One region of the Idiomarina sp. HB genome, then DNA from elsewhere that is predicted to be linked to it. Evidence: predicted binding sites of a transcription regulator. Region 1 holds the regulator's gene; each other region holds the start of a gene.
What was found. The regulator FliA, encoded in region 1, starts transcription of late flagellar genes. The targets are predictions, from matches to a motif close to CTAAAGNTNNNNNNNNNNNNGCCGATA.
Positions count from the first base shown of each region.

Region 1 (3,209 bases):
CTGATGGCATAAAGACTTGAATTCATTTAACTCAATATCGTTACTCATCAGCCTGTTCCAGGCCGGCATGACCTTCTCTACACGCTGATGCATCTCATCTGCTAACGGCAGGCAAGCCTCTACCGCATCCATTGTTCTATTGGCTGCGTCTTCGGTTTTCTCAATGACATACAACAAACGGTTTTGCGCATCAGGAAGATCATCTTGTGTCATTTGCACAATGCGAGGGTCTACCTGAAAGTCCTGAAGTGCTTCGTGGAGGTCGCGTGTTAACTGGCCGACAGAGGTAAACAACTTGTCGTTACGACGGTTGTAAACGTCTTCCAGTAATTGATTTGCCTGCTGCTGCTTCCCGTCTTCAAGCAAGGCTACGAGTTCCTTGGCTTGCTCCAGAGAAATATCATGGGCGTTATCAGACATAGTCATTCGCCCTTTAGCTAATACGTTCGAAAATCTTGTCGAGCTTTTCTTTCAACGTTACGGCTGTAAACGGTTTTACGATGTAACCATTAACCCCCGCTTGTGCGGCCATGATGATTTGCTCACGCTTAGCTTCGGCCGTTACCATCAATACCGGTAAATGCGCCAGGTTATCGTCCTTGCGAATTTCACGTAGCAAGTCAATTCCCTGCATACCGGGCATGTTCCAATCGGTTACGACAAAGTCGAAATCACCGTTCTGCAACATGGGTAAAGCCGTATTACCGTCATCAGCTTCCTGAATATTGGTAAAGCCAAGATCACGAAGTAAATTCTTAATGATTCGTCTCATTGTAGAAAAGTCATCCACAACAAGAATTTTCATATTTTTATCCAAAGCACCCTCCACTGAGGCTCTCGATTACCACCAAAGTTTATTCAACCCAATTTTGCATTCGCGACTTCAGCCGCAACATTGCCTGACTGTGAATCTGACTGACACGTGATTCACTCACGCTCAGCACTTCACCTATCTCTTTTAAATTCAATTCTTCGTCATAATACAACGAAAGCACCAAGGCTTCACGTTCTGGTAACGATGAAATTGTCGAAACCAATGCTTTATGAAACGCAGCGTTCTCAACATCTCGTTGTGGCTCATAAGCTGAACCTGTGACCTGCTCTGGCATTAACGCATCTTCTGACACGCCAAGATCTTCAATTCCAACAATTCGTCCTGAACTCACATCCCGCAAAATATGGTGGTATTCATCCATACCCATATTCAGTTTTGCGGCTACTTCTGTATCTTTTGCGTCCCGCCCGGTCTCGTTTTCAACCTGGCGAATGGCTTCCAGCACACGTCTGTGGTTACGGTGTACTGAGCGAGGGGCCCAATCGCCGCGACGAATTTCGTCCAGCATTGCACCACGAATGCGAATGCCGGCAAAAGTTTCGAAGCTGGCACCTTTGCTGTTATCAAAGTTACGCGCAGCTTCTAGTAAGCCAATCATGCCTGCCTGTATTAAATCATCCACTTGCACGCTGGCGGGTAGTCTCGCCATCATGTGGTGGGCAATACGCTTAACCAGTCCGGTATGCTGCTCAATAATGGCATTCCGGTTGTCAGCGGTGGCGGCATAAACGGCAGCTTTATTCATTGGCAACATCCCGCTTACTCTCGTTATCGGCAGAAGTTATCAATTGTTCAAGGAAAAATTCTAAATGTCCTCCGGCTTGAGCCGGAACGGGCCAGTCCAGCGCCTTCTTAGCCAGTGCTTTTATCGCTAATGACGCCGGCGATTTAGGGTAAGCCATGACAAAGGATTGCTGTTTCCGCACGGCTAAACGCAAGTTTTCATCGAAAGGAATAATTGCTGCCAGCTCCAGCGCAACATCTAAGAACCGGTCGGTAACCTTAGTGAGCTTATTGAACAGTACTTGCCCGTCACGCATATTGCGCACCATATTGGCAACTACTTTGAATTTGAAAAGCCCCTGCTCACGGCTCAATACTTTAATAAGAGCATAAGCATCGGTAATCGATGTTGGTTCATCGCAAACTACGACTAGCACGTCCTGTGAGGCTCGGGCAAAACTGACAACGGTGTTACCTATGCCAGCTGCAGTATCCACAATCAGCACGTCATAATTACCCTGTAACTGGCTAAACGCTCTAATTAAACCGGCATGCTCAGATTCACTGAGATCCACCATCGAACGTGTACCAGACGTTGCCGGAACAATTTTTATTCCCGCAGGGCCTTCTATCAGAATATCTTCCAGTTCACACTGGCCGCTTAACACATGAGAGAGATTACGCTCAACACGAAGACCCAACATCACATCGACGTTAGCCAGGCCTAAGTCGGCGTCCAGCACCAATACTCGTTTGCCCTGCTTTGCCATTGCAATAGCCATATTCAGCGACACATTGGTTTTACCCACGCCACCTTTACCACCGGTTACCGCAATAACTTTTACTTTTGATTGTTTCATTCTTCGCAGACCGCTTGCTTGATCCATCGGGCGTATCTCTTTTCTGACTAAATTGACAACAGCTTCATATTACTTCGGCTCATTCAGCGAGAAAACGCCGCATTCCAATACGATTTTGGCACGTCTGACACTGAGGAACAAATGCTTTTATCAAGCAAACGCTCGGCCTCCGCTACCATAAAGTTCGCATCGGCAACACGAATGTCTTCAGGAACCTGCTGACCATTGGTTAAATAGCCTACTGGTAAGCCATGCTCAATAGCCACGCTGATACTCTCACCTAAACTTAAGCATTCGTCCAGCTTGGTAAAAATGCAACCGGATAAAGGCAAGGTTTTAAACTGCTTAACAGCATCCATCAATACCTGATTCTGTGATGTCGCTGAAAGTACCAGATATGGGCGAATACGCAGTCTTGAATTCTGGATAAGCTGACTTAACTGCTCGCTCAAACGCTTGTCGCGTTGGCCCATGCCGGCCGTATCAATTAAAATTAAGCTCTTCTGGCGCAGTGAAAGTAACGCATCTGCCAGCTCTTGCGCATTTTTAGCAACTTTTACCGGACACCCTATTATACGACCATAGGTTTGTAATTGTTCACTGGCACCAATACGGAAGGTATCCGTAGTAATTAATGCCACTTTATCCGCACCATGGCGCTGAGCGTAACGAGCAGCCAGCTTCGCAATAGTGGTGGTTTTACCCACGCCGGTAGGGCCGACTAAAGCAACCGCACCGCCGCGTGTCAAAATATCGTCGGACGTGGTATTCAACTGACCTTCTAATAAATG
Region 1 is NZ_JAYLVU010000001.1:1,071,476-1,074,684, forward strand. It holds gene VBY75_RS05330 (protein phosphatase CheZ) at 1-420, opposite strand, end outside; gene cheY (chemotaxis response regulator CheY) at 434-817, opposite strand; gene VBY75_RS05340 (RNA polymerase sigma factor FliA) at 855-1,580, opposite strand; gene VBY75_RS05345 (MinD/ParA family protein) at 1,573-2,445, opposite strand; gene flhF (flagellar biosynthesis protein FlhF) at 2,502-3,209, opposite strand, start outside.

Region 2 (3,209 bases), on a different contig from region 1:
TTCTTCCCGCCACGGAAAAGGGTGTAACCCGTCTTTCTGGCGAATGCTGTGCAACTGCTGTTTACGCCCGGTCAGTATTTTATGCGGATAAGCCTGATGGCCAACATCCCACACCAGCTTGTCTTCAGGAGTGTGGTAGATGTAGTGAAGGGCGACTGTTAACTCAACCGTACCTAAACCGGAGGCAAGGTGGCCACTGCTCTGACTGACCGATGTCAGCAAAAACTGACGAATTTCAGCGCACAAGTCAGGTAATTGCGAGCGTGACAGGCGACGCAAGTCGGCGGGTAAATTAATTTTATCGAGTAACGGATATTGTTGAGTCATTCAGTTAGTGGTCCCGCTTTAACAGCAAGTCGGAAAATTGTTCGAGTTTGTCGGTATTGTAAGGGATATCGCTTAATGACTGTAGCGCTTTGTTATGTAAGTTTTGTAAGCGTCGTTGAGCGCCTTCAATACCTAACAAACGCACGTATGTGGATTTTTCAGACGCGGCATCTGAACCCTGAGGTTTCCCCAGTGCTTCAGTGTTACCTACGACATCGAGAATATCATCCTGTACTTGAAATGCCAGCCCCAAATAACGTGCAAATTGTTCGAATTTTTCTTGCCACTTTTGGGCGTCGCTGCTACCACATAAAACGCCCATGCTGGCTGCTGCTGTTATTAATGCGCCGGTTTTACTTAAATGCATTTGCTCCAGAGCACTTTCGGTAAGGTTCTTTGCCGTTGCCTGTAAATCAATTGCCTGACCGGCACACATGCCCCGGGCACCGCTGGCTTTCGCCAATACATGAACGAGTTGCAGTTGGCGCTCTGCCGGTATGTCCTGCATGTTGCTTTCGGTCAGTATTTCAAAGGCCAGAGTTTGCAGTGCGTCACCTGCGAGAATAGCTGTCGCTTCATCGTACGCAATATGGCAAGTCGGTTGTCCGCGACGTAAGTCGTCATCGTCCATGGCCGGTAAGTCGTCATGAATTAATGAATAAGCGTGAATTAATTCAATAGCAGCTGCTGAACGCAAGGCATCGTCTTGGTTGGCGCCGCAGATATCGGCAACAGTCATTACCAGATAGGGGCGAATACGCTTTCCACCCAGTAAAACACCATGCTGCATTGCCTGACTCAAACGCTTATTTAACGTCAGGGGTTCGAGCTTCTGCTGTAAAAATGTGTCGACTTGCTTTCTTGTATCTGCTGTTAACGAATTAATCGTCACATCAGTTCTCCATCACTTTCATCATTGCCTGATTGTTGTTGCTCGGCTAACAGGGTTGTGACTTTTTGTTCAGCCTGCTGCAATTGTTGCTGGCTGGAGCGTGACAGCGCAATGGCCTGCTCAAACTTTTTCAGCGACTGTTCTAAGGGTAAATCGCCTTGCTCCAGTTCATTAACCAGTTGCTCTAACTGTTCAAGAGCCTGTTCAAAGGATTGCTGCTTCTGTTCTTCTGCCATAGCTGAGTCTGCCTTAAAATCTGTTTTGAGCCGCATTGCTACAAGAATGAAAGTTAATTATCCGATAAAGAATCCCGAATGTCAGCCGATGATCTCATTATTCCTGTGTAAGATGATCAGATGTCGCTTGTCAGAGCGGCGCTATTGTTTAAGAATGAGCACAGCAGCATAAGCGAAAACGCAAATCGGGGAGGAAAGCTGAGTGGATATAGCAACGCTCATAGGAATTATCGGCGCCATCGGCTTTGTTGTGGTCGCCATGATTCTGGGTGGGGATATAAGTCTTTTTATCGATGCGCGTTCGTTTTTTATCGTATTCGGTGGCTCATTATTTATAACCTTAGCTAATTTCTCGTTAAGCCAGTTTTTAGGGACGGGAAAAGTCGTCGTTAAGGCCTTTTTCTTTAAAATTGAACACCCACAAGAGCTTATCGACACTGCCGTTGAAATGGCTGACTCTGCGCGAAAAGGCGGTTTCCTGGCATTGGAAGAGGCGGAAATTCCGAATAAATTCTTTCGTAAAGGCGTCGACATGCTGGTTGATGGCCATGACGCCGAAGTGGTTCGCCAAACCTTGTCAAAAGACATAAAAATGAGTTTTTCTCGTCACGAGGAAGGTGCTCGCGTATTTAAAATACTCAGTGATGTTGCCCCGGCAATGGGTATGATAGGTACCTTGATTGGTTTGGTCGCTATGCTTTCCAATATGGACGACCCTAAAGCCATAGGTCCGGCTATGGCCGTTGCCTTGTTAACCACGCTTTATGGTGCGTTTCTGGCGAACGTTATTGCTATTCCTATTGCCAATAAACTGTTGCTGCGCGCAGAACAGGAAAAACTGAACCAACAATTGATACTGGATGCCATTTTAGGTATTCAGGACGGTCAAAACCCTCGTGTCATTGAAGGTATTTTGCGTAATTACCTGGCTGAATCTAAGCGTATTGGTAATGAGGATGAGGACGAGTAGTCATGGCCTCAGAGAAAGTCAGAGACGAAGAAGAAGAAGACTGCAACTGCCCGCCAGCGGGCTTACCTATGTGGATGGCAACCTTTGCCGATCTCATGACTTTGCTCATGTGCTTCTTCGTGCTCTTGCTGGCTTTCTCCGAGATGGATGTATTAAAGTTTAAGCAAATTGCCGGCTCTATGAAGTACGCCTTAGGTGTACAGAATAAAATTGAAGTTAAAGACATTCCTAAAGGTACCAGTGTCATTGCACAGGAATTCCGGCCCGGGCGTCCGGAGCCGACCCCCATTGAAACCATTCAGCAGCAAACCGTTGAAATGACCCAGCAAATGCTGGAATTTCAGGAAGGCGAGTCTGACTTTGCCGGGGGGCAACAAACCGAACGTGGTGGTCAGGAAGCTGACAGCGCAGAAGATCAAAAAGAAGCTGAATCTGAAAACACCGAAGCCATGACTCAGGTGTCTAAAGAGCTTATGCGCCGCATTGAACAACAGCTAGAGAATGAGATTAAAGCCGGAACCATAGAGCTGGAACAGCATGGTCAGCAAATCATTATTCGTATTCGCGAGCAGGGCTCATTCCCTGAAGGTTCTGCGTTCTTGCAGCCGCAGTTCCGGCCTATCATTCAGCAGGTTGCCGAGGCATTAAAAGATATTCCCGGCGAAATTACCATTTCCGGGCACAGTGATAATGAACGTCTGGTTTCAGAAATCTACTCGTCGCGTTGGGATCTCTCCAGCAAACGCGCGGTGGCCGTTGCTGAAGAAATGCTGAAAGTTGAAGA
Region 2 is NZ_JAYLVU010000003.1:221,671-224,879, reverse strand. It holds gene dxs (1-deoxy-D-xylulose-5-phosphate synthase) at 1-327, opposite strand, end outside; gene VBY75_RS10425 (polyprenyl synthetase family protein) at 332-1,219, opposite strand; gene VBY75_RS10420 (exodeoxyribonuclease VII small subunit) at 1,216-1,455, opposite strand; gene pomA (flagellar motor protein PomA) at 1,658-2,425, shown strand; gene VBY75_RS10410 (flagellar motor protein MotB) at 2,428-3,209, shown strand, end outside.
Region 2: the regulator FliA is predicted to act here: its motif matches at 1,520-1,546, upstream of pomA (flagellar motor protein PomA).

Region 3 (3,209 bases), 750 kb from region 1:
TGCCGGATAAACAATCATGTCATCAGTGAAACCTTCCAGCATTTTTAAGCGCACATTGGCCATTGCGGCTTCGCTTAAATTAACAGGCTCCTTACCGGTAATATCGAAAACATTTCCACTGATTAAGCGCGTACCATCGTCAGAAACATAAAACATGCCCTGATTAGTAACAGCACGGACATAACCGTCTATTTCACCCGGCGCGGTCGACAACACCTCAATACCAATTTTATTCAAATGGCGGGCATCAACTTCATTTTGTACAGCACCAACAGCGCTGGTACTAAAGCCGACACTTGCCAGCCCCGCAAACCCTAATACAAACATCAAATTGCGCATAATAACCTCGTAAATTAACTGTCCGAACCCTACCCTTTTAACGGCTAAAATGCAATTAACCGCGTGGGTGATGCTGAGCATGCAAGGCCTGCAGACGCTCGCGTGCAACCTGGGTGTAAATTTGAGTGGTCGACAAGTCGCTATGCCCCAAAAGCAGCTGTAATACGCGCAAATCGGCGCCATGGTTCAACAAATGCGTGGCAAACGCATGCCGTAACGTATGGGGCGACAAATGAGCATAAATTCCGGCTTCCTCTGCGTAATGCCGCAAACGGTACCAAAATGCCTGACGCGTTAGTAACGAACCTCTTTGTGTCACGAATATCCAGGGACTGCTTTTATCCGTTATCGCCGGACGGCCATGTTTTAAGTATGTATCCAGCCATTCCAATGCTTCTTCCCCCAAAGGCACCAAACGCTCTTTGTTTCCCTTCCCAACAACCCTTACCAAGCCTTGCTGGCGGCTCAGTTGGTCATACTGCAGACGAATAAGCTCCGTTACCCTTAACCCCGTAGCGTAAAGCACTTCCAGCATGGTTCTGTCACGCAGGCCAATGGGAGTTTCTGTATCAGGCTGCTGCAATAACGACTCAACGTCAGCTTCGCTTAATGAGTGAGGAATGCTCTGTGGCAATTTAGGACGCTTCAGGCGCGCAGTTGGATCAACCGCTACCCATTGCTGTTTTACCGCAAATTGGAAAAACTTTTTTGCCGAACTTAAAAATCTCGATGTGCTTCTTGGCGAGAGCCCTTGAGTTCTGCGCCAAAGCAAGTAGTCCTGAAGTACTAATTCATCGGTGTCCATCAGCGATTTTTTCGAGGGTATAAGGTACTCACAAAAACGTCGTAAGTCGCTACGGTAAGCCGCCTGAGTGTTTTCGCTGGAACCATGATGCAGCCACAAATGCTCAGTAAAGGCGTCAATACGATCTTCGTCCTCTGGGCGCAGTTGCTTCATGTTTTATCGAATTTGCGAAATGGTAACAGCATTATGCAATATAGAGAGGTTGTCGGGAACTCTTTAACACCAATAAAAAGCTTAGTGGGTAATTCCCAGTTTTTGCAGCACATCGTAAAGACCGGCGGGCCCTTTGTGTCGGTAGTCGTTTTTGTCATCAGCCTGAGGTTGCTTTTTCTTCTCAAGTCGCTGCCGTACTTTCCAGTCCAGGTTCTGAATCAGCTCTAAAGGCAAACGATCCGGCGTTGCATCCGGAATGAGGGGTTGAGGATGAGTCGCGTCCTGTAATTTAAAGTCCGACAGCTGGCTTACGGTTGCATAAACGCCTGAGGCCATCACAGCACCTGGCTGAACATCTAAAGGTCTTGCCCTGCCTGCACCGATAGAGCGCTGCCAATTCACCTCAGTTGGGCGTTCAGAGACAACCGGGTCAGCGCCGAGTGCCGAGACCCAATAAGCGAACTCACCGGAGAAACCGTGGTTAACGGCTTCGCTCGCGTGTTGCTCAAAAAAATGAGCGGCATTGTTCTGAACAGCAGAAACTTGACTCATTAAGACTCTGGATTATCAATTACCGATAGTTCTGTATCGGCCAAAGTCCTAAAAGTTTAAGTTTTCTCTTTACAGCTAAGCTAAGACTGTTATTATACGCGCCACTTGAGTGGAGGGGTTCCCGAGTGGCCAAAGGGATCAGACTGTAAATCTGACGGCTCAGCCTTCGCAGGTTCGAATCCTGCCCCCTCCACCATTTACTACTGCTCGGCCAACTTCAGTATTACCTTTCCCTGCGTCTTATTCGCCGCAACATAGTCCAGCGCTTTTTGAATATCATCAGCCGTAAAAACCTGATCGATAATCGGTTTTATTTTGCCGGTTTTAAACTTATCGCTAAAGTCATGCCATAAACCGTTTAAAATATGACCTTTTTGTACTGAAGACAGCGCCCGCAACGTCGAGCCCATAAGCTTCTGACGCTTCATTAGCATTCGCCCGAAATCAACTTCTCCCGTACGACCGCCCATTAAGCCAATCAAAATAATACGACCGTCTTGCTTTAAATACTGCTGGTCTTTTGCGATAGATTCGCCGGCAACCGGATTGAGGATGACATCGACTTCTCCCAGCGCCTTAACTTCTTCAACAATATCTTGCTGATATCGGTTAATAACATGCTTCGCACCGAGGTTCAGACAAAATCGTGATTTTTCATCGCTGCCTACGACCGCAATAACGTCATTACCGCTTTCACGGCACAACTGTATTAGCGAAGTTCCGACCCCACTGGCACCGGCATGCGCCAATACCCGCTCTCCCTGTTTTAGCCCGGCTAACTGGAAAACATTGAGATAAGCAGTAGCAAAAGTCTCAAGCCAGCCAGCTGCGGTTTCATGACTCCAGTCATCCGGCACTTCCAGCAGTTGTTTTGCCGAAACGTTGACCCGCTCTGCAAAACCGCCTCCGGCTAGTAAGGCACTAACACGTTGCCCTGTCTTCCAGTCGGAAACCTGGCTGCCAACCTGCTCTATAACGCCACAGACTTCTAACCCGGGAATATCGGATACGCCGTTAGGCGACGGATACTTCCCTGCTATTTGCATTAGATCGGCGCGGTTAACCCCGGCGCTTAAAACACGCAACTGAACCTCATCTGCACGCGGCTCGCTTAAATTAATACCGTCTTTCCATATCACTTTTTGCTCTGAAATCTGAATTGCTTTCACATCAGCCTCCGTTGCCGCTTAACATTATTGAAATTAGCCAGTATGCTGTCGGTATTGAATACTATCAGGATACTGTTTGACACTAATGGACAAAACCTTAGAGCTCAATGATAAACGTGTGTTATTGATTGATGACCAGAAGCCCTTTCAGGTTATGCTCAAAGGCCTGCTGTTAAACTTGGGGGCAAAAG
Region 3 is NZ_JAYLVU010000001.1:317,725-320,933, reverse strand. It holds gene dsbC (bifunctional protein-disulfide isomerase/oxidoreductase DsbC) at 1-339, opposite strand, end outside; gene xerD (site-specific tyrosine recombinase XerD) at 395-1,297, opposite strand; gene VBY75_RS01615 (VC2046/SO_2500 family protein) at 1,379-1,849, opposite strand; tRNA gene VBY75_RS01610 (tRNA-Tyr) at 1,961-2,045, shown strand; gene VBY75_RS01605 (NAD(P)H-quinone oxidoreductase) at 2,050-3,018, opposite strand; gene VBY75_RS01600 (tetratricopeptide repeat-containing response regulator) at 3,104-3,209, shown strand, end outside.
Region 3: the regulator FliA is predicted to act here: its motif matches at 1,884-1,910, upstream of VBY75_RS01615 (VC2046/SO_2500 family protein).